2 linked regions of the Catenulispora sp. GP43 genome follow. The protein of the gene in region 1 interacts with the protein of each later gene in a pairwise test. Links are inferred from orthologs where the notes say so. Each region holds a gene or a part of one and is shown in the gene's direction. Other genes may lie near its edges.

What was found.
Region 2: the proteins of leuS (region 1) and ligA interact in binary tests that used the Escherichia coli proteins (3 or more experiments, as listed by UniProt). The link is inferred for Catenulispora sp. GP43 from one-to-one orthologs.

What each region holds. Positions count from the first base shown.
Region 1 is NZ_JBGCCT010000024.1:127,084-138,935, reverse strand. Bases 3,984-7,433 are described here. They hold leuS (leucine--tRNA ligase), read left to right. Parts: upstream 3,984-4,356; coding sequence 4,357-7,233; downstream 7,234-7,433. Other genes in these bases: ABH926_RS37495 (MFS transporter), read right to left, coding at 7,304-7,433; ABH926_RS37505 (lysoplasmalogenase), read left to right, coding at 3,984-4,160. In the rest of the region: ABH926_RS37515 (peptidoglycan-binding protein), read right to left, coding at 12-1,319; ABH926_RS37510 (phosphatidylglycerol lysyltransferase domain-containing protein), read left to right, coding at 1,531-3,381; more of ABH926_RS37505, read left to right, coding at 3,468-3,983; more of ABH926_RS37495, read right to left, coding at 7,434-8,554; ABH926_RS37490 (LysR family transcriptional regulator), read left to right, coding at 8,686-9,609; ABH926_RS37485 (DegV family protein), read right to left, coding at 9,702-10,553; ABH926_RS37480 (Rid family hydrolase), read left to right, coding at 10,675-11,097.
Region 2 is NZ_JBGCCT010000035.1:73,499-84,881, reverse strand. The notes cover bases 5,324-8,304. They hold ligA (NAD-dependent DNA ligase LigA), read left to right. Parts: upstream 5,324-5,718; coding sequence 5,719-7,890; downstream 7,891-8,304. Other genes in these bases: ABH926_RS44640 (putative bifunctional diguanylate cyclase/phosphodiesterase), read left to right, coding at 8,054-8,304; ABH926_RS44650 (methionine synthase), read left to right, coding at 5,324-5,639. Outside these bases: tRNA 2-thiouridine(34) synthase MnmA, read left to right, coding at 1-375; ABH926_RS44675 (penicillin-binding transpeptidase domain-containing protein), read left to right, coding at 460-2,175; ABH926_RS44670 (MarR family winged helix-turn-helix transcriptional regulator), read right to left, coding at 2,221-2,697; ABH926_RS44665 (YitT family protein), read left to right, coding at 2,756-3,523; ABH926_RS44655 (hypothetical protein), read right to left, coding at 3,946-4,395; more of ABH926_RS44650, read left to right, coding at 4,632-5,323; more of ABH926_RS44640, read left to right, coding at 8,305-10,192; ABH926_RS44635 (hypothetical protein), read left to right, coding at 10,605-10,907; ABH926_RS44630 (PhzF family phenazine biosynthesis protein), read left to right, coding at 10,975-11,383. UniProt on the Escherichia coli protein: DNA ligase that catalyzes the formation of phosphodiester linkages between 5'-phosphoryl and 3'-hydroxyl groups in double-stranded DNA using NAD as a coenzyme and as the energy source for the reaction.

The sequences.
Region 1 (11,852 bases):
GAATCCGGCTATCAGCCCACGGCCTGCTGCAACGCCTTGTCGGTCGCCGGGCCGTAAGTGCCGTAGGGGTCGGGCGGGCTGGTGCCGGGATTGTTGTCCTGGAAGGCCTCGACCGCGTTGGTGGTGGCCTGGTCCCAGGCGCCGCTCACCTTCACATTCGACCAACCCCAAGTGCTTTTCTGCCAATTCTTGAGGTTTTGTTGCAATTGCGAGATCGCTGGGCCGTTGGGGGAGCCCGGTCCCAGGCTCGTGAACGTCGGCGACGGCGTGCTCGGCGGCGGCGGCGCCGCCGAAACCGAGGTGGTGGCCGTGGTCGACGGCGCGCTGCTCGGCCGCGACGCCATCGACGAGCTGCTCGGCGTCGACGGGTGCGAGGACGACGAGGTCTTCGACGCCGACGTCTTCGTGGTGTGCGACGGCGAGGGCGTGGTGGCCGAGGACGAGCTGGCGTCCGAGGCCGTGCCGGTCGGCGCCGGCGCGGCGGGGGCGCTGCTGTCCGACGGCGTGCCCGGGTCCCCGGACGCCCCGGTCGTGGTGGTCGACCCGGCGGCTGCCGGTCCCGCCGCCGGCGAGCTCGATCCGCTCCCGAGCACGCTGTACGCGGCCACCCCGACGACCGCCACGCCGGCTAAGAGCGCGCCGATCTTCAGCGCGCGCGGCGGACGGCCGGTACCGCGGTGCCGGCCGAAGTCGCCGTCGTCGTGGAAGTGCCCGTGCTCGCCGGGTGGCGCGTTGTCGTGGTCCGGGTGGCCATCGCCTTCGTAACCCTCATAGCCGTCGTAGCCGTCGTCGGCGGGCACGGCCAGGATCGGCATCGTCGTGGTCAGGTCGCTCAGCGCCGGGGCCGGTTCCGGCTGCTGCGGCGGGGTGTGCCGGGCCACGGCGCGCGGCGGCGGCATCGGCGTCGAGAGCAGGCCCGGGACCTGGTGCGGGTCGGCGTCGTGCGGGGGTCGGGGACCGGGGACGCCGGCGCCCTGGCCCGCTCCGTTGGCCCGGCCGCGCCCGTTCTGGGCCGTCCGGCCGCCGTCCGCGCCGCGTCCGTTCGGCTGCTGCTGCCGCCCGTTCTGCCGCCCCTGCCCGCCGCCGGCCGCGCCCTGCCGGGGCCGCCCGCCGGGTGCCCCGCCGTCAGCACCCTGACGCCCGCGCCGTCCGGCGCCGGACTCGGCGCCGGAGTCGGCGCCGCCGGGCCCGGCCTTCACGAACGGCCGCACCATCGTCGGGTCGTCCTCGACGTAGTCCTCGGGCCGCTGCGACCGGTTCCCGCCGGGGCGTCCCTGACCTTGCCGTCCAGGCTGCCGCCGTCCGGGCTGTTGCTCCATCGGGTCTGCCCCCAACATCGTCCGCCAGTGATCGCATTGGTAACCGCCCCACCCGCGGTGACCCGGAGAGTACCAGTAGTCCCAGGAGCCGGTGCCCGAAAGGCCCGACCCGCCACGCTCCGCTCAGGGCACTCCGGGATGAACCCGGGCGTTGAGTAGATTGGACCGCTATCAGCTTCGAAACCATACACAGCCGGAGGTAAGGGTTCGGATGACGGAGACCGCGACTGCGGGCCGCGCGCAGCGCTTCCGCGCCCGGATCCCCATGCTGCTGGTCTGGTACTGCCGGATCGTGGCGCTGGCCTCGATCCTGTCGGCGCTCTCGCCGCGCACCAACGAGCGCATCGACCGGCTGCCGGACTACCTCCTGTTCAGCCTGGGCTTCCTGCTCGGCGTGCCCTCGATCGGCTTCGGGGTCCTGATGCTGATGCTCGGCGCGGCGGTGCGCCGGCGCAAGCGGATCGCCTGGTGGCTGCTGATGGTGCTGGGGCTGTTCGTCGGCCCGCTGGGCTGGCTGGCGATCAGCGCGCTGCTCTACACCGTCACCTCGGCCGACCTGCAGCCGCTGGCGCCGCTGATCGTGGCGTTCGTGATCCAGGCGCTGTTCATCGGCCTGGTGATCTGGGCCCGCAAGGAGTTCTACGCCGTCTTCGACGCCGCGAACTTCCGGCTGGCCCTGGTGGTGCTCGCCGTCTCGCTGGCGCTCTCGACGGTGCTGGGCGTCACCCTGGTGGCCTGGAACGACGCCAACCCCGCCACCGACCTGGGCGATCAAGCGCTCTACACGCTCAAGGCGGGCATGGCCGGGACCGGCATCTGGTGGTACAACACCGCCGTCGAGGTGCCGCACTGGGTGGACGTCACGGTCAACCTGATCGGCAGTGTGATGATCCTGGCGGTGGCCTGGGCCCTGTTCCAGCCGCGCCGCGGCACCGTGCGGCACCAGCCCGAGGACGACGACCGGCTGCGCACCCTGCTGGACAAGTTCGGCGACCAGGACTCGCTGGGCTACTTCAACCTGCGCCGGGACAAGGCGGTGAAGTGGTCGCCGTCGGGCAAGGCGGCGATCGCCTACCGGCCGGTCGGCGGGGTGTCGCTGGCCTCCGGCGATCCGATCGGCGACATCGAGGCCTGGCCCGGGGCGATCGAGGCGTGGCTGGCCGAGGCCCGGGAGCACGCGTGGGTCCCGGCCGTCATGGGGTCCTCGGAGGAGGGCGGCAAGGTCCTGGCCCGGTTCGGCCTGGACGCCATCGAGCTCGGCGACGAGGCGGTGGTCGAGGTCGACGAGTTCACGCTCGAGGGCCGCGCGATGCGCGTGGTCCGGCAGGCCTACAACCGGGTCGAGCGCGCCGGCTACCGCACCCGGATCCGCCGGCACGCCGAGATCCCCTCCGACGAGATGGCCGCCCTGATGCGCCGGGCCGACGACTGGCGCGACGGCAGCGTCGAGCGCGGCTTCTCGATGGCGCTGGGCCGGCTCGGCGATCCGGCGGACGGCCAGTGCGTGATGGTCGAGTGCCTGGACGGCGACGGGGCGCTGCGCGCGCTGTTGTCCTTCGTGCCGTGGGGGACCAAGGGGCTCTCGCTGGACCTGATGCGGCGCGCGCGCGGCACCGAGAACGGCCTGGTGGAGTTCATGGTCATCGACCTGATCAAGGCCGGCCCGAAGCACGGCGTGGAGCGCGTCTCGCTGAACTTCGCCATGTTCCGCAGCATCTTCGAGCGCGCCGGGCGCATCGGGGCCGGGCCGTTCCTGCGGCTGGCCCGGGTGGTGCTGTCGGTGTTCTCGCGCTGGTGGCAGCTGGAGTCGCTGTACCGGGCGAACATGAAGTACCGGCCGGTGTGGGAGCCGCGGTACCTGTGCTTCCCCAAGGCTCGCGACCTGGCGCGGATCGCCATCGCGGCGGGGCGGGCAGAGGGGTTCCTGGCCTTCCCGACTCCGCGGTTCCTGCGGATCCGGCGCGAGCCGGAGTTGGCGGCGGCTCCGGTGGCCGCGCCGGCCCAGGTCGAGTTGCCCGCGTCGCCTGATGAACCGCACCCGGAACAGCCCCGCGAAGACTGAACGTTTGAGCGTCGTACATATATACAAGGAGAGGCTTCGCGGGCAGCACTGCTGACAGCGAAGCTACTGAGTAGTAGCTTTCCGCTGTGCCCCTCACGCTGACGCTGCTCACCCTCGTGATCGCCCTCGCCGACTGGACCGCCGTGTCGCGGCGCGCCATGGACCCGGCCTCGGTGGGCGCGCGCCGTGCGGAGTACGCCGCTAAGCCGTTGACCATGGTCTTGCTGATCGCCGCGGCCCTGGCCATCGCGGACGGGCACGACGCCAAGGCCTCCATCGTGGCCACGATGGCCGCGGCCCTGGTGCTGAGCCTGATCGGCGACGTCTTCCTGATGCTGCCGGAGGACTCGCCGTCGGCGGACCGCGACTTCGTGGCCGGCCTGGGCGCCTTCCTGCTCGCGCACGTCGCGTACATCGCCGCCTTCGTCCAACTGCACGCGCACGGCGGCTACGCGATCTCCTTCGTCATCACCGGCCTGGTCCTGGCCGGCGCGCTGTTCGCGACCGTGGGGCTGCGAGTCCAGCGCGCGGCCGCCGAGGAGGATCCCGCGCTGGGAGTGCCGGTGCTGGCCTACGTCAGTGTCATCTCGCTGATGGTGGTCGCGGCCTGGTGGACCGGCGACATGCGCATCATCCCCGGCGCGCTGCTGTTCGCCGTGTCGGACGCGATGATCGGCTGGACCCGGTTCGTCCGTAAGGACTGGGAGCTGGACGTGCCGATCATCGTCACGTACCACCTTGCGCAGATCCTGCTGGTCCTGGGACTGGTCCGCAGGTAGGGCCGATATCGCCGGGACGTCGCTGGTACCCTTGAGGCATGCGGGCTGTGACGCTGCTTCTTAGTTCGCCGCGCTGAAACAGGACGGGGCCGCCCAAGGCTCCGGTCAGCGCGGCTCCCCTCCATGCGCGAGGGGCTTTTTCATTTCCAGCCCATATCTGATTCTGACCAGACGTATCTTGAGGACTGAGACGACGATGAGCGAGCAGACCACACAGCCCAAGCCTGCGAGCGACGACCCGAAGTTCCGGTACACGGCTGCTGTGGCGGCCGAGATCGAGCCCAAGTGGCAGGAATACTGGGCCGCGCACCACACCTTCGAGGTTCCCGACTGTCCGGCGGACACCATGGAGCCCAAGGCCTACATCCTGGACATGTTCCCGTATCCCTCCGGCGCCGGCCTGCACGTCGGCCACCCGCTGGGCTACATCGCCACCGACGTGCTGGGCCGGTACAAGATGATGACCGGCCACCAGGTGCTGCACACGATCGGCTTCGACGCCTTCGGCCTGGCCGCCGAGCAGTACGCGGTCGAGCACGGCATCCACCCGCGGGTCAGCACCGAGCGCAACATCGCGCGCTACAAGGAGCAGATCCACCGCATCGGCTTCGGCCACGACACCCGGCGCGGGGTGTCGACCATCGACGTGTCCTTCTACAAGTGGACGCAGTGGATCTTCCTGCAGATCTTCAACTCCTGGTACGACGACCAGGCCGACAAGGCCCGCCCGATCAGCATGCTGATCGGGCAGTTCGCCTCCGGCGCCCGCCGCACCCCGGACAACCGCGCCTGGCAGGACCTGTCCGCGCAGGAGCAGGCGACGATCATCGACTCGTACCGCCTGGCCTACATCGCCGAGGCCCCGGTGAACTGGTGCCCCGGCCTGGGCACCGTGCTGTCCAACGAGGAGGTCACCGCGGACGGCCGCTCCGAGCGCGGCAACTTCCCGGTGTTCAAGCGCAACCTGCGCCAGTGGATGATGCGCATCACCAAGTACGGCGACCGGCTGCTGGCCGACCTGGACCGGCTGGACTGGCCCGAGCCGATCAAGCTGCAGCAGCGCAACTGGATCGGGCGGTCCGAGGGCGCGCGCGTGCACTTCCCGGTCACCGCGGTGGACGGCTCCGAGAAGACCATCGAGATCTTCACGACCCGGCCCGACACGCTGTTCGGCGCCACCTACATGGTGCTGGCGCCGGAGCACGAACTGGTGGACTCCTTCGTGGCCAAGGAGTGGCCGGCCGGCACCCGCGAGCAGTGGACCGGCGGGCACGCCACCCCGGCCGAGGCCGTCGCCGCCTACCGCGCGCAGGCCGCGGCCAAGACCGAGGTCGAGCGGCAGACCGAGGGCCGGCAGAAGACCGGCGTGTTCACCGGCACCTTCGCGGTGAACCCGGTGAACGGCGAGGGCGTGCCGGTGTTCATCGCCGACTACGTGCTGATGGGCTACGGCACCGGCGCCATCATGGCGGTGCCCGCGCACGACCAGCGCGACTTCGAGTTCGCGCGGGCCTTCGACCTGCCGATGCGGATCGTGGTGGCGCCGCCGGCCGACTGGTCGGAGAACGTCGAGGACTGGACCGAGGCCTACGACTCCAAGACGGCGCAGATTACCAACTCGGCTAACGACGAGGTGTCGCTGGAGGGGCTGCCGGTCCCGGCCGCGATCCGCGCCATCTCCGAGTGGCTGACCGCCAAGGGCATCGGCGAGGGCACCGTCACCTACCGGCTGCGCGACTGGCTGTTCTCGCGCCAGCGCTACTGGGGCGAGCCGTTCCCGATCGTGTACGCGGCCGACGGCCCGGAGGCCGGGATCGCGCGCGCGCTGCCGGAGTCGATGCTGCCGCTGGAGCTGCCGGAGGTCGACGACTTCTCGCCGAAGACCTTCGAGGCCGGCGACGTCACCAGCGCCCCCGAGCCGCCGCTGGCCCGCGCCGCCGAGTGGGTGAACGTCACCCTCGACCTGGGCGACGGCCCGCGTCAGTACCACCGCGAGACCAACACCATGCCGCAGTGGGCCGGCTCGTGCTGGTACTACCTGCGCTACCTGTCGCCGGGCGACGACGACCGGTTCGTGGACGCCGCGGCCGAGAAGTACTGGATGGGCCCGCAGGACCCCGAGGACACCGGCGGCGTGGACCTGTACGTCGGCGGCGCCGAGCACGCGGTGCTGCACCTGCTGTACGCGCGCTTCTGGCACAAGGTGCTGTTCGACCTGGGCCAGGTCACCAGCGCCGAGCCGTTCCGCAAGCTGTACAACCAGGGCATGATCCAGGGCGCCTCCTACACCGACGCCCGCGGGGTCTACGTCGAGGCCTCCCGGGTCGAGGACGTCGACGGCCGGTTCGTCTACGAGGGCGAGGAGGTGACCCAGCACTTCGGCAAGATCGGCAAGTCGCTGAAGAACGTCATCTCGCCGGACGACATGATCGACGAGTACAGCGCCGACACCCTGCGCATCTACGAGATGTCGATGGGCCCGCTGGACATGTCCAAGCCCTGGGACACCCGCGCCTCGATCGGCAGCTTCCGCTTCCTGCAGCGGCTGTGGCGCAACGTGATCGACGAGGAGAACGGCGAGGTCACCGTCGTCGACGCCGAGCCCGACGAGGCCACGCTGCGCGCCCTGAACAAGACCATCGACGGCGCCCGCGCCGACATGGAGGGCATGCGCTTCAACACCGCGATCAGCAAGCTGATCGAGCTGAACAACCACCTGACCCGGCTGTCCGCGGTCCCGCGCTCGGCGGCCGAGGCCCTGGTGGTGCTGACCGCGCCGTTCGCCCCGCACATCGCCGAGGAGCTGTGGTCCCGCCTGGGCCACGACGGCCCCGTGGCGCGCGCCGCCTACCCGGTCGCGGACCCCGCGTACCTGGTGGACGAGACCGTGACGTGCGTGGTGCAGGTCGCGGGCAAGGTGAAGGACCGCCTGGAGGTGCCCCCGGGCATCGACCAGGACGCGCTGCGCGAGCTGGCGCTGGCCTCCGAGGGCGTGCAGCGGGCGCTGGAGGGGCGCGGCGTGCGGACGGTCATCGTGCGGGCGCCGAAGCTGGTGAACGTGGTGCCGGCGTAGGTTCGCGGTTCGCGGTTCGAGGGCCCGGTGCCGGTCGCTGTGAGCGGCCGGCACCGGGCCTTTTCGCTGATCAGCTTGTCGCTGCCAGCGCCTCGGCCCGCGCGCCACGCGGCAGCAGCAGCGGCGAGGCCAGCAGCAGCGCCCCGGCCAGGCCGAGGCCGAAGCGCGGGCTGGTGGCCGCGGCGATCAGGCCCCACAGCGCGGTGGCCGCCGCGATGCTCGCCTTGCTGGTGATCGACCAGGCGGACAGGATCCGCGTGACGTTGTCGGGGCCGGCCTGCTCCAGGCGGTGGGTCGCCAGGACCGGGTTGTAGACGCTGATGGTGGTGATCAGGCCCAGCTCCACCACGATCACCAGGAGCAGCCCGGGCAGTCCCGGGCCCACCAAGGGCAGGCCCAGCGGCCAGACGGCGCGCAGCGTGCCGGCGGTGCGCAGGACGGCGGCGCGGCCGTACCGGGCGACCAGGCGCGGGGCCAGGCGGGAGCCCAGCAGGCCGCCGAGACAGGGGACGGCGAAGGCCAGGCCGTACTCCCACGGCGCGAAGCCGAGACGGCCGAGCATCAGGACGTTGAGCAGCGGTTCGCCGGCCATGATCAGCGCGTTGACCATGGCGCTGTTCAGGAACAGGGGGCGCAGGGCCGGGTTGCCGAAGATGTGGCGCCAGCCCGTGGCGAGGTCGGCCATGCGCAGCCCGCTGGAGCGGTCGCGGGTCCCGACCACTTCCCGGTCCGCCCCGATCGCGCGGATCCCCAGCGCCGACAGCAGATAGCTCACCGCGTCCGCCACCACCGTGGCCACCGGCCCCAGCAGCGCGAACACCGCCCCGCCCAGCGGCGGCCCGATTACGATCGAGGACCACTGCGCCGACTCGAACCGGCCGTTGGCCGCCAGCAGGTCCTCGCGCGGAAGCAGCGACCTCAGATAGGCGCCGCTGGCCGCCGTGAACGTGATGTCCGCCGCCCCGACCACCACCGACACCGCCAGCAGTTGCGCGAAACTGAGCACCCCGAAGCCGTATGCGACCGGGATCGTCAGCATCGCCCCGAACCGCAGCAGGTCCATGGCCATCATCACCGGCCGCTTGCGCCGGAACTCCACCCACGGCCCCAGCGGCACCGCCACCAGCGCCCCGACCGCCGCGCCGGACGCCGACAGTGCCGCGACCTGCGCCGGGCCGGAGTGCAGCACCCTGATGAGGATCAGCGAGAAGGCGTTGAAGGCGAAGTAGGTTCCCAGGGTGCTGATCGTGTAGGCCGACCACAGCCAGGCGAACGGCCGCCCCAGCCGTCGCCTGCCGGTCTCCTTCGATCCGTCTGCCATCCGCGCGCCCCTTCCGCCACTCCACAACCATCGGCTGACCCAGGCATCCAATCGGGGAGCAGAATCCCTGGTCAAACAACCAAAAGGGCCATCGGCCACAACGGTGCGTTGTGTCGCTAGGCTGAGCGACCATGGACCTCGAAGCAGTGCGCACCTTCGTCGCCGCCGCGGACACCGGACGGTTTCAGGACGCCGCGAACGACCTCGCGGTCACCCAGCAGGCGGTGTCCAAGCGCATCGCCGGCCTGGAGAAGGAACTCGCGGTGCGCCTGTTCACCCGTACGGCGCGCGGCGCCCAGCTCACCATCGACGGCCAGGCGTTCCTGCCGCACGCCAGGGCCCTGATGCAGGCCGAGGAGCGGGCGATCGCCTCGGTGCGTCCCGGGCGGCGCGCGCTGAGGGTCGACGTCATCACCATGCGCAGCGCGATGTCGGCACTGCTGCGCGGGTTCCACGAGGCGCGCCCGGAGGTGGAACTGGACGTGGTCACCCTGTTCGACGCCGACGCGGCGCTGGCGGCCGTGCAGGCCGGGACCATCGACGCCACGTTCCGGTACGTCGCGCCGACGCGCCGCCTGCCGCCCGGCGTCGAGGCCGCCCGGGTCCTCGACGAGCGGCTGGACCTGCTGGTCGGCCCGCGGCATCCGCTGGCTGGAGCCCGGACCGTGACCCTCGCGCAGCTGGTCGGGCACCGCATCTGGATTCCCGGGCTGGTTCCCGGCGTCGAGTGGGCCCTGTACTACGACGAGCTGGTGGCCGAGTTCGGACTGTCCATCGACGGCATAGGGCCGCACTTCGGCAGCGACCACCTCATGGACGTCGTCGCAGAGTCCTCCGACGTCGCCTCGCTGGTCGGCGAGAAGCCGCGCCTGGCCTGGTCCGACGGCCATGACCTGCGCCGCATCCCGGTGGTCGGCCCGACGCTGGTGTATCCGCACTCACTCGTTTGGCGGACCGAGAACGCCCATCCGGCCTTGGCGATGCTGCGCAAGCACATCGCGGCCACGGGGGAGCCGGCGGGGGCTGCCGGGTCGTGGACGCCGGCAGGAGCCTGAGCGCGGCCGACCGCTCGAACGCCTGACTGCCCGAAGGCCCGACTGCTCGAACGCCTGACTGCCCGAAGGCCCGACTGCCCGAACGCCACGCCTCAGCGCGGTGCGACGACCACCCCGAGCACGCCGGGCCCGACATGCGCGCCGATGACCGCGCCGACCTCGCACACGGTCACGCCGGTCAGGCCCGGCAGCCGGTCGCGCAGGCGGGCGGCCAGGGCCTCGGCCCGCTCGGCGGCGTCGAGGTGCTGGACGGCGATCTCGACCGAGCCGCCGTCGCCGCCGGCCCGCTCGACCGCGATCTCCTCCAGGCGCGCGATGGCCTTGGCGGAGGTGCGCACCTTCTCCAGCGGCTCCACGCGGCCGTCGGCCATGTGCAGCAGCGGCTTCATCGCCAGGGCCGAGCCGAGCAGGGCCCGGGCCGAGCCGATGCGTCCCCCGCGCCGCAGGTACTCCAGGGTGTGGACGTAGAAGAACGCGGAGGCCGTCGCCGAGCGCTTGGCGGCGATGTCGGCCACCGCGTCCAGGTCGTGCCCGCCGTCCCGGCCGGCCTCGGCCGCCGCCAGCACGGCGAAGCCCAGGGCCATCCCGATGGTGCGGCTGTCCAGGACCCGGACCGGGATCGGCGCGTCCTTCGCGGCCAGCTCCGCCGACTCCAGCGTCGCCGACAGCTCGGCGGAGATGTGCAGCGACACCACGCCCTCGGCCCCGGCCTCGGCGGCGGCCCGGTAGGCGGCGGCGAAGTCCTCCGGCGACGGTCGCGACGTGGTGGCCGTCTCGTGCGCCCGCAGGGCCGCCACCAGCAGCTCGCCGGTCGCGGGATCGGCCTCGCTGTGCGGGGCGCCGCGCACGATCACCTCCAGCGGGACCGCCGTGATCCCCTGCGCCGCCGCCACCTCCGCGGACAGGCAGGCCGTGGAGTCGGTGACGAGCGCGATGCGGGGCATAAGGCCGAGGTTATAGGGAGGTGGCGTCAGGGCAAATGGGCGGGAGCCGGAACGGGGGACAGGGCGGTCGGCGTCACATAATCAACTGCCGCACATGCCCCCGCCCGCCACAATGCGTTCCATGACGCACGACACGCACGGCGACAAGCTCACTCTCCTCAACCCGCCGGGACTGCACCCCACCTCCGGCTACGCCCACGTCACCATCGCCCCCGCGGGCCGCACCGCCCACCTGGCCGGCTTGTGCCCCCTGGACGCCGACGAGCACGTGGTCGGCCCCGGCCTGGACGCGCAGATCGACCAGGTGGTCGCGAACGGCCTGGCGGTGCTGGCGGCCGCCGGCGCACGGCCGGAGGACGTGGTGCGCTCGGTGGTCTACGTGGTCAGCGACCAGAGCGGGGTGCTGGCAGCCGCCTGGGAGCGCCTCACCGCGTCGGCGCTCGGGCCCGCGTTCCGGACGGCGGGCACGCTTCTCGGGGTCGCCGCGCTCGGGTATGGCGGGCAGCTGGTGGAGGTGGATCTGACGGCCGCGCTGGAAGGCTGAGGCAGGGGCCGGACCGGAGCGCGGTGATGGCGGGCAAGGCAAGAGCCCGGCGCTTAGCACGCCGGGCTCTGTGTCTTCGGTGTCAACTGTGTCGCTGTGTCAGCCGATATCACCGCCGAGCGAATCGCCTGACCAGCACCAGCCCGCCGGCCACCAGCACCAGCCCGCCCGAGGCGGCGCCGGCCAGCAGCGGTGTCGACATGCCGGTGAAGGCCAGGCCGCCGTGCTTGACGCAGTCGCCTGACTTGCCGGTTGAGCCGCAGCAGTGGCTGTTGCCCGTCGCCGAGTGGCCCGAGCAGCATCCCGCCGAGTGCGGTCCGCAGCATGCGGTCGATCCGGCGCCGCTACCCGAGCAGCACCCTGGCGCATGCGGTCCGCAGCAGTCACTCGCCGAGCCTGCCCCGGCCGAGCAACACTCGGGCGCATGCGGTCCGCAGCAGCCATTCGCCGAGCCTGCCCCGGCCGAGCAACACTCGGGCGCATGCGGTCCGCAGCAGCCATTCGCCGAGCCTGCCCCGGCCGGGCAGCACCCTGGCGCATGCGGTCCGCAGCAGTCACTCGCCGAGCCTGCCCCGGCCGGGCAGCACCCTGGCGCATGCGGTCCGCAGCAGCCATTCGCCGAGCCTGCCCCGGCCGAGCAGCACCCTGGCGCATGCGGTCCGCAGCAGTCACTCGCCGAGCCTGCCCCGGCCGAGCAACACCCTGGCGCATGCGGTCCGCAGCAGTCACTCGCCGAGCCCGCCTTGCCCGGGCAG
Region 2 (11,383 bases), on another replicon or contig:
GGCTTCACCATCGGCCAGCGCCGGGGCTTGCGCATCGGCGATCCGGCCGGCGACGGCCGGCCGCGCTACGTGCTGGACATCTCGCCGGTGACCAACACCGTGACCGTCGGCACCGCCGAGGAGCTGGACGTCACCGGGCTGTCCGGGATCAAGCTGCGCTGGTGCGGTCCGGAGTTCACCGGCCGGATCGAGTGCCACGCGCAGCTGCGCGCACACGGTGAGGGAGTGTCGGCCACCGCTGAGCGCACCGGTCCGGACGCCATCGAAGTAATCCTCCACGAGCCGGTTAGAGGCCTCGCGCCGGGGCAAGCGGCAGTCCTCTACGACGGTACCCGCGTCATCGGGTCCGCCACCGTGGCGCAAACCACGCGCTGAGAGTGCCAACCATTTGGGCCTCTCATGCGTCGGTTAGGGTCGTAGGTTGAAAACCCGATCCGACAGTTATGGGGAGGGACCCCGATGGGTTCACGACGCACGCTCCTGGCGATAGCCGCGGTTGCCACCTCGCTCGCCGTGGTCACCGCGGGGTGCTCCGGCGGCTCCAAGGCCAAGCCGGCGGCGAACGGTACCTCGGCGGCCACCTCCGAAGGCGCCAGCCCGACCGACACGGTCGCGGCCGCGTTCCTGGCGGCGTGGCAGTCCGGCGACTACACGAAGGCCGGGTCCATGACGGACCTGCCGGACAAGGCCGGGCCCCGGCTGAAGTCCGTGATGGAGTCCCTGGCTCCCAAGTCCATCGTGCTCAAGCTGGGTTCGCAGCAGAACGCGCCGAGCAGCGCCGGTTCCACCTCGGCCTCCGGCTCGGCGACCCCGGGCGCCCCGAGCAGCCCGGCCACCCCGAACCCGCTGGCCAACGCGGTCCACTACGGCTTCAGCGTCACCGACACCTTCGACGACGGCCTGACGTGGTCCTACAACTCCACGATGTCGGTGCTGCCGCCGACCGGGAACGGCCCGGCGCTGGTGCACTTCGCCTCCTCGATGATCAACCCGCAGCTGAGCGCGGCCTCGAACCTGAAGGCGGTGCCGCCCTCGGTGCCGGTCGCCGACCGCGGCGGCGCGCCGCTGTCCGGGACGGCCCACCCGAGCATCGCCGGCATCATCACCAAGCTGGCGATCGCCAAGCCGCAGAACGGGACGCAGGCCTCGCTGCAGATCCAGTTCGTCGACAACAACACCGGCAACCAGATCCCCGGATCGAACACGATCCAGCTCGGCGCGCCGAACGCGACCAGCGGGCTGCAGCTGGCCTCGACGATCGACTCGAAGATCCAGACCGCGGCGGAGAACGCGCTCGCGGCGTACCCGAACTCCGGCATGGTGGTGATCAAGCCGTCCACCGGCGAGATCCTGGCCATCGCCACGAACAACAAGAACAACGTGAAGATGGCCTACACGGCCACCCGGGCGCCGGGCTCGACGTTCAAGACGGTCACCGCCACCGCGCTGATGCTCGGCGGCATGCAGCTGTCCGACACGGCCGACTGCACGGCGACGGCCAAGGTGGGCACCGAGACCTACCACAACGACGAGGGCCTGAAGGACGGCTTCACCGGGGCGACCCTGCTCACCGCCTACGAGAAGTCCTGCAACACCTCATTCGTGAACGCGACGATCGGGCACAACCTGCCGATGGACAGCCTGTCCAAGACCGTCCACGACTACTACGGGCTGAACCAGCCCTGGGACATGGGCGTCGGCTCGGCCACCTACTGCACCGGCGGCAACCTGCAGGTGCCGCCCGCCGACACCCACAGCCTGCTCGCCGCCTCGGCCTTCGGCCAGGGCATGATCACGATGTGCCCGCTGACCATGGCCTCGATCGCCGCGACGGTGGCCACCGGCCAGTTCCACCAGCCGATCCTGATCCCCGGCTTCCAGGCCCCGGCCAAGGCTCAGCCGCTGCCGGCGAACGTGGACCAGAACCTGCAGACGATGATGCGCGGCGTCATCACCGACGGCACCGCGACCTCGCTGGCCGGCATCTCGCCGACGCTGGGCGCCAAGACCGGGTCGGCCGAGCCGAACGCCACCGACCCGACCGACTCCTGGATGATCGCCATGGACCCGAAGAACGACATCGCGGTCAGCGCGCTGGTCCTGAACGGCGGGTTCGGCAACAGCGCGGCCGGCCCGGCCATCGCCGCGATGATGAAGGCCGCCGGCCTGAGCTGAGCACGCGACACCTGCTGATGCCCCGGGCCGCTTCGGCCCGGGGCATCACTCGTCCGCGGCGCCGTCCGCCTCCAGCGGGCCCAGCACCTCCTCGCCGATCTCTCCCAGCACCCTGATCTGCTCGGCGCTCAGCCGGTCGAGCAGGTGCCGGCGCACCGAGGCCACGTGGCCCGGCGCGGCCTGCTCGATGGTGCGGCGGCCCTGCGGGGTGAGCACCACGAGCGAGCCGCGGGCGTCGCCGTCCACCTCCTCGCGGCGCACCAGGCCGCGCTGTTCCATGCGCGTGATGTGGTGCGACAGCCGGCTCTTCGACCACTGCATGCGCGCGGCGAGCTCGCTCAGGCGCCGGCGGTCGTCGGAGGCGGTCAGGTTCGACAGGACGTCGTAGTCGGCTTCCGACAGGCCCGCCTCCTTCGCCAGGTCGCGGTTGATCTCGGCGCTGAGCAGCAGGCGCATGCGGCGGTAGGCCAGCCAGGCGCGCATCTCGGCGTCGTCCAGCCAGCGGGGCTCGGTCGCGGTCACGGGTCCAGTCTAGCGCTGTTGTTGACATGTCACAGATCTCCGGCGCAGACTTGTTGACATGTCACCGAAAACCATGCGCCGGTTGGCCCAGCTGTTCGCCGGGCTGGTGCTGTTCGGTGCCAGCACCGCGCTGATGGCGGCCTCGGACCTGGGCCTGGCCTCCTGGGACGTGCTGCACCAGGGCCTGGCCCGGCACACCGGCCTGCCGCTGGGGCGCATCGTGATCATCGTCGGCGCGCTGGTGCTGCTGGCCTGGATCCCGCTGCGGCAGCGCCCCGGGTTCGGCACCGCGAGCAACGTCGTGGTCGTCGGCCTGGCCGCGGACGCCACCCTGGGGCTGCTGCCGCCGGTCCACGCCCTCGCCCCGCGCGCGGCGCTCCTGCTCGGCGGCGTCGTCCTGAACGGCGCCGCCACCGGTCTCTACGTCGGCGCCGGCCTGGGCCCCGGGCCCCGCGACGGCCTGATGACCGGTATCGCCGCCCGCACCGGCGCCTCGCTGCGCCGGACCCGCACCGGCATCGAACTCGTCGTCCTGGCCGTCGGCTGGCTGCTCGGCGGGACCGTCGGCGTCGGGACAATGCTGTTCGCCGCCGCCATCGGCCCGCTCGCGCAGTTCTTCATCGCCCGCTTCGACCTGGACTCACCGGGAGGACACCATGCCCCGCCTGCTCGTCATCACCAGCACGACCCGTCCGGGACGGGTCGGGACCGCCGTCGCCGACTGGGTGCTCGACCTGGCCCGCGAGCACGGCGGGTTCGAGGTCGCGCTCGCCGATCTGGCGGAGATCGGCCTGCCGTTCCTGGACGAACCCGATCATCCGTCTGAGGGCGCGTACATCCACGAGCACACCCGCCGGTGGAGCGGGACGGTCGAGGCGGCCGACGCCTTCCTGATCCTCGCCGCGGAGTACAACCGAGGGATCACCGCGCCGTTGAAGAACGCGCTGGACTCGTTGTACGCGGAATGGGCCGGCAAACCGGTCGGGTTCGTCAGCTACGGCATGTCCTCGGCGGGCCTGCGGGCCGTCGAGATGATCACGCCGGTCGCCGTGGCGTTGGGGATGACGCCGCTGCCCGACGTCGTGGCGCTGCCGCTGCGGGAGGCCCTGGACGCCGACGGCCGGCTGACGCCGGGGGAGCGCGGGGCGCGCGGCGTGCGGGCCCTGCTGGAGGAACTGCGGCGCTATTCCGAGGCGCTCGGGCAGTTGCGCGAGCCGCTGGCGGCGTGAGCGGAACCCGGACGCCCTCTCAGCTGTCGAAGCGGACGAACAATTCCCGCTGATCGGCCCCGGCCAGCAGTGCCAGCAGCGACAGCGACCGGATCAGCTGCCCGCAGCGGTAGGCGTCCCAGCCGCCGTCGGCGGCCCCGTCGGCGGCGGCCCAGCGTTCGGCCAGGGCGTCCACGTCGTGGTCGCTCAGATGCGCCAGCCGGGAGCCCAGGGCCCGGCGCACCGGCAGCAGCACGGTGCCGCCGGCGTCGTCAGGGCCCTCATGCGCGGGCGTGAGCACCGCCTCGCGCACCTCCGCCGGGTCGTTGCCGGTCACCAGCAGATCCAGGTCGATCAGCTGGGCCGGGTCCAGGTCGCCGGCGGGCACGGTGTCCAGGGCGGCCAGCACGGCCGAGGTGTCGGCGTGGGCCGCCGCGGCCGCCACCACCCGCAGTTCGGCGGGGCTCGCGGCGAAGAACACGGTCGACACGGACGGGCTCCAGGAGGTCAAGACGGGTCGCCGGCGGCGAGCGGGTTTTGAACAGGGCTGGTGCTGGTCACAATAGCGGCGACCTGGGCTCTCGGCTCGCGCATTCGTCACCCCGCCGGGTGATGTCGGCGGCGTGCGCCACCGGGGCGCGCCCCCGGCACGGGGTCGTACCGGCTCCGGCGGCCGCCGGAGCCGGTACCGGCCGGACGCGGCTTCACCTTGGCTACGCTCGTCCCATGCACCGACCCCCACGCGCCACCGGCATCGGCTCCCTGCCCGGCACCGACTCCGGCGCGGCCCACCGCCTGGTCTTCGACGAACTTCCGGACCTGCCGCACCTGCCCGAACTCCCCGCACGCGGCGTCGGCGCGGACATGATCGGCCGCGGCACCGCGCTGTTGGTCGAGCTCTACGCCGAGGTGCAGCCGAGCGGCTGGCGGCTGACCGAGCGGCCCGGGCGCGACGCCCGGCGCGCCGACTCCTTCCTGCGCCAGGATCTGGACTTCCTGGAGGAACAGGCGCAGGAGTTCACCCAGACCCTGAAGGTGCAGGCCGTTGGCCCCTGGACGCTGGCCTCGACCCTGGAACTGCGGCACGGCGACCGGATGCTGGCCGACCTCGGCGCCGTGCGCGACCTCGCCGAGTCGCTGACCGAGGGCCTGAAGCTGCACATCGCGGAGCTGAAGAAGCGCGCCCCGCAGGCCGGCGCGCTGATGGTGCAGCTCGACGAGCCGGCGCTGCCGGGCGTCCTGAACGGCACCGTGCCCACCGCCAGCGGCTTCGGCCGGCTGCGCGCGGTCGAGGAGCCGGTGGCCCGCGAGTTGCTCGCCGGCGTGTTTCAGGCCGTGCACGACGCCGGCGCCGAGACCGCCGTGCACTGCTGCGCCCCCGGCGTCCCCGTCGACCTGCTGCGCAAGGCCGGCGCCGACTTCATCTCCTTCGACGCGACCGGCATCGACGTCCAGACGGCGCACGACGAACAGCTCGGCGAGGCGATCGAGGCCGGCACCGGCCTGATGCTCGGCGTGGTGCCGGCCACCGACCCGGCCCGCGCGCCCGGCGTCAACCAGCTGCTGGACAAGGTGCTTTCCCTGACCCGGCTCGGGTTCTCGCCCGCGCAGCTGGCCGAGGCCGTGACGATCACCCCGACCTGCGGACTGGCCGGGGCCACCCCGCCATGGGCCCGCCAGGCGCTGATCCTCGCGCACCGCACGGCCGACGCGTTGGCGGACAAAGCCTCCTGAACTGCGGGACTGTCAGTGCCGGGCGATAGATTCGTCCTGTCGAAAAGCCCCCCGACCAGTGAGGTGACTGTTGTCCGCCATGGATGAGACCGCCGCCGCCACCCCGGCGCAGCAGCACGCGGCCCTGGCCGAGGAGATCGAGGACGCGCGCTACCGGTACTACGTCCTCGACGCGCCGACCATGAGCGACGCCGAGTTCGACGTGAAGCTGCGGCAGCTGGAGGCGATCGAGGACGCCAACCCGGAGCTGCGCACCCCGGACTCGCCGACCCAGAAGGTCGCCGGCGCCTACGAGACCGAGTTCACCTCGGTCCCGCACCTGGAGCGGATGCTCTCGCTGGACAACGCCTTCACCGCCGAGGAGCTGAAGACCTGGGCCGACCGCGTCGAGAAGGACCTCGGCTCGTTGCCGGACCTTCTGTGCGAGCTGAAGGTCGACGGCCTGGCGATCAACCTGCTCTACGAGAACGGCAAGCTGACCCGGGCCCTGACCCGCGGCGACGGCCGCACCGGCGAGGACATCACGCCGAACGCCAAGACCATCCAGACCATCCCCAAGACCCTGACCGGGACGGCGGAGTTCCCCGTCCCGGAACTGGTCGAGGTGCGCGGCGAGGTCTACTTCGCGGTCAAGGCGTTCGACGAGTGGAACGAGAAGATCCTGGCCGAGACCGGCCGCTCCTACGCCAACCCGCGCAACGCCGCGGCCGGCTCGCTGCGCCAGAAGGACCCGCGGGTGACCGCGCAGCGGCCGCTGTCGATGGTGGTGCACGGCATCGGCGCCCGCAAGGGCTTCACGCCGACCTCGCAGTCGCACTCCTACGACGCGCTGCGCGCCTGGGGCCTGCCGACCTCGGACCGGGTCAAGGTCGTCAAGAGCCTGAAGGACGTCGAGAAGTACATCGACTACTACAACAAGCACCGGCACGACGTCGAGCACGAGATCGACGGCGTGGTGGTGAAGGTCGACGAGCTGGCCATCCAGGGCCGGCTGGGCAGCACCTCCCGGGCCCCGCGCTGGGCCATCGCCTTCAAGTACCCGCCGGAGGAGGTCACCACCAAGCTGCTGGACATCCGGGTCCAGGTCGGCCGGACCGGCCGGGTGACGCCGTACGCGGTGATGGAGCCGGTCACCGTCGCCGGCTCCACGGTCCAGAACGCCACGCTCCACAACCAGGAGATCGTGGTGAAGAAGGGCCTGAAGATCGGCGACACGGTGATCCTGCGCAAGGCCGGCGACGTGATCCCGGAGATCGTCGGCGCGGTGCAGGACCTGCGCGACGGCTCCGAGCGCGACTTCGTGATGCCGGAGAACTGCCCGGACTGCGGGACGAAGCTGGCCCCGCAGAAAGAGGGGGACATCGACCTGCGCTGCCCGAACTCCGAGAACTGCCTCGGGCAGATCCGCGAGCGCATCGATTTCATGGGCAGCCGCAACGCCCTGGACATCGAGGCGCTGGGCTACGAGTCGGCGGTGGCGCTGACCCAGCCGGCCGGCGGGACCGCGCCGGTGCACGACGAGGGCGACCTGCTGAGCCTGAGGATCGAGGACCTCGCCGAGCTGAAGATGCTCCAGGCCAAGCGCGGCGCGGACGCCAAGCCCGGCGAGATGGAGCTGGTGCCGTACTTCTACACCAAGGGCACGCCCAAGAAGCCCAGCGCGCCGACCGCCACCACCGAGTTGCTGCTGCAGCAGCTGGAGCTGGTCAAGACCGACCGGCCGCTGTGGCGCTTCCTGGTCTCGCTGTCGATCCGGCACGTCGGCCCGACCGCGGCCCGGGTGCTGGCCCGCGAGTTCCCGTCCTTCGACGCGCTCGCGAACGCCACCGAGGACGAGCTCAAGGCCGCCGAGGGCATCGGCCCGACCATCGCCACCGCGATCGTGGAGTGGTTCGCGGTGGACTGGCACCGCGAGATCATCCGCAAGTGGCAGGCCGCCGGCGTGGTGCCTGTTGTGGAGTCCCAGCCCGAGGGACCGAGGCCTCTTGAGGGATTGAGCGTGGTCGTAACGGGCACATTGGCCGGATTCACCCGGGATGGTGCCGCCGAGGAACTCACCAGCCGGGGTGCGAAGGTGAGCGGTTCGGTGTCGAAGAAGACCTCGTTCGTGGTGGTCGGCGACAATCCGGGGAGCAAGTACGACAAGGCGTTGACTCTCGGGGTGAAGGTGCTGGACGAGGAGGGATTCAAGGTGCTGTTGGCGGACGGTCCGCAGGCCGCTGCCGATACAGTGGCGGAAGCAGGGGCCTGACACCGACGCCCGGCCCGGCGTCAAGACCAAGGCGAAACCTTTACGGTCCGTCTCTGGTCGGCGACGTTCTGATACGGCAATATGGCCGCGTCAGCACGTTTGCCTGACGCGCGCACCGACGCTGACGTCTGCAGGTAAAGAACCGGTACAGGAGGCCCGCTCCATGCACCGACCATTCGAGCCGGACTACGGCCCGAAGGCCGATCCGGGACGTCTGTACGCCTTCGTCGCCTCCGTCAGCGCCGCCGGGATCACCATCCTGGCCGCCTTGTTGATCCTGAACTGGCACGGGTCCGGACCGACCACGCAGGCCATGCCCGCGCTGCTGATGACCGTCTGCCTGGTCTTCCTCGGGGAGCTGCGGCCGCTGATGCGGCTGCAGCACACGAACCGCGAGGCGGCCACCACCACGGTGTTCACCATCGCGCTGCTGATGCTCGCGGGCTGGCCGCTGGCGGCGATGGTGCAGGCCGCGGCCTCCCTGGTGGGCGGCGCGGCCGGCCGCCGGACCTGGTGGCGGATCCTGTTCAACGTCTCGCAGTTCACCCTCTCGCTGGGCGCGGCCTGCCTGGTGCTGCGGTTCTTCGGGATCGTCCCCACGCCGGGCCGTCCCTGGGCGCCGAACGTGACCTCGATGGCCGCGATCTTGCTGGCCGGGGTGGCGTACTTCGTGGTGAACCTGTTCTTCGTCTGGCAGGCCGTGGCGCTGTGGACCGGCGTGCGCCTGTCCGTCATAGCGTGCCGCGAATGGCGGGTCGAACTCCAGGTGGTCGGCGCCTCGGTGGTGCTGGCCCCGCTGATCACCGTGGTGATGCGGCACGAGCCCTACCTCATCGTGCTGTTCATACCGGTGCTGATCGTCTTCTACCGCAGCGCGCTGGCCTTCGACGAGAGCGAGTGGCAGTCGCTGCACGACCCGCTGACCGCGCTGCCCAACCGCAAGGCCCTGCGGCGCCAGGCCGAGATCATGCTCGGCACCGCCCCGGTCTCCGGCGAGGCGGGGCCCTCCTCCCTGTACTCCACCGGCCGCGCCCCGGCCGCGGTGTCCGTCCCGCCCGGCAAGATCGGGCTGTTCCTGCTGGACCTGGACCGGTTCAAGGAGGTCAACGACACCCTGGGGCACGCCGCCGGCGACGAGCTGATCCGCGAGGTGGCCGCGCGGCTGTCGGCCGCGGTGCGCGTGGAGGACATGGTCGCCCGGCTCGGCGGCGACGAGTTCGCGGTCCTGCTGCCGGGCCTGCCGGACGTCGAGGCCGCGCAGCAGCTGGCGCAGCGCCTGCTGGACGCGGTCGCCGTCCCCTACCGGCTGCACGGCTTCAAGCTCGACGTCGAGGCCTCCCTGGGCATCGCGCTGCACCCGGACGACGCCCGGCACTACGACGTCCTGCTGCGGCACGCGGACGTGGCGATGTACGAGGCCAAGCGCGCCAAGATGGGCTGGGTCCGCTACGACCCGGCCAAGGACCGCAACAGCCCGGACCGGCTGGGCCTGCTGTCCGATCTGCGCGAGGCCCTGGACGCCGGCCGCATCGAGGTGCACTACCAGCCGCAGGCCTCGTTCAAGGGCGAGCGCGTGGTCGGCGTGGAGGCGCTGGCCCGCTGGCGGCACGAGGTCCGCGGCGCGATACCGCCGGAGACGTTCGTGAAGCTGGCCGAGTCCAGCGGCCTGATGGCCCGGCTGACCGAGTACATCCTCGACGTCTCGCTGCGGCAGGCGGCCCTGTGGTGGCGCAACGGCTACGGCGTCCCGATCGCCGTGAACGTCTCCCTGCGCGACATCGAGAACCCCTACTTCGTGGAGATGGTCGCCCGCAAGCTCGCGCAGCACCGGGTCCGCCCCGAGGCGCTGCGCCTGGAGGTCGCCGAGCGGGTCCTGGTCGGCGACGCGCAGAGCGTGCGCGCGGCCCTGATCGGCCTGTCCAAGCTCGGCGTCCGGCTGTCCCTGGACGACTTCGGCACCGGCTACGCCTCGCTGCTGACCCTGCGCCGGCTGCCCTTCGACGAGATCAAGATCGACCGCTCCTTCGTCGGCGGCATCGGCTTCGACGCCGACGACGCCGCCATCGTCCGCTCGACCATAGACCTGGCGCACTCGCTGGGCCTGCGGGTGGTCGCCGAGGGCGTCGAGGACCCCGGCACCTGGTCCACGCTGGAGGGCTACGGCTGCGACGAGGCGCAGGGCTGGCTGGTCTCCAAGGCGCTGCCCGCGGCCGAGATCTGCGCCCTGCTGGCGAAGCGGGTGACCTCGGCGGCGCCGACGTCGACCGGGCCCGGATCGGCTTCGGACCAACTTTCGGCGTAGGCGTGGCAACCTGAGCGGCTCCCGTCGCGTGTGACCTTATGGAGGGGGGATTCCACCAGGGTTCACGGGGGCTCGATGGTTTGACTGCGGAGAATACTGATCGGTGTCGCGCTGGCGATCGTGGTGTTCGCCGCCGGTGTCGTGGGCCTGCTTCTCTGGTACTTCCACGGGATGGACCCCGGGCCGCAGCCCGACGCCGCGAAGGCGGCGCGTTCCGCGACCGCCCAGGCCGCCGACCACGCGGTCAGCGTGCAGGTGGACGCCCGGATCGCGCAGGTGCGTGCGGCGCTGCCCTGGGCCGCGTACTTGGGGACCGCGGTGTCCGACTCGTGCGGCGCTCAGCTGAAGCCCACAGACGCCGTCGGGGCCAAACCGGCGGGGTCAGACCTTGTCGCAAATCGCGGCGTCGGCTGTGGAACCGAAGTACGCCAAGATGCCGTACATCGTGCCGATCACCCCGGATTTCCCGCCGGCCGCCGGACTGGCCGTGGCGACGAACGCCACGATCGAGGTGACCCTGGCTCCGGAACTGCCGGAGCTCGACGGCGGGCAGAACGCTCACGACAGCTCGGTCAGGTTCCCGTCCTCGGGCCTCTACTACCAGGCTTGGCAGCCGTACAGCCCGGCTCAGGTAGCCGCGGCCTATCCCGCGCACAGCGCCGTCATCGCCATCGAACTCGCGGTGGATTACGGCACCGGGACCGCCGAGGACTGAATGTTTGAGGCCACTGTGGCGCGAGTGGATCTCCCGTCGGGCCGCGCCAGGCGGTTAGCGTAAGCGCGTGGAGATCCTTCGTTACACCGCCTTCAGCTCCGACCCCGCCGGCGGCAACCCGGCCGGCGTTGTCCTCGACGCGCGCGGCATGGACGACGCCGCGATGCTCGCCGCGGCCGCCGAGGTCGGCTACTCCGAGACCGCCTTCCTGCTGCCGACCGAGCAGGAGCGGGTCATGGACGTGCGCTACTTCAGCCCGCTGGCCGAGGTGCCGTTCTGTGGCCACGCGACCATCGCGACCGCCGTCGCCTATGCCGAGCGGCACGGCGTCGGCGACCTGATCCTGAACACCCGGGTCGGTGTCGTCCCGGTCCGCACCGCCGCCGCGGCCGACGGCACGCTCACCGCCACCCTGGTCTCCGTCCAGCCCAAGAGTGTGGAACTGCACGGGCCGTTGCTGGCCGAACTGCTGGGGA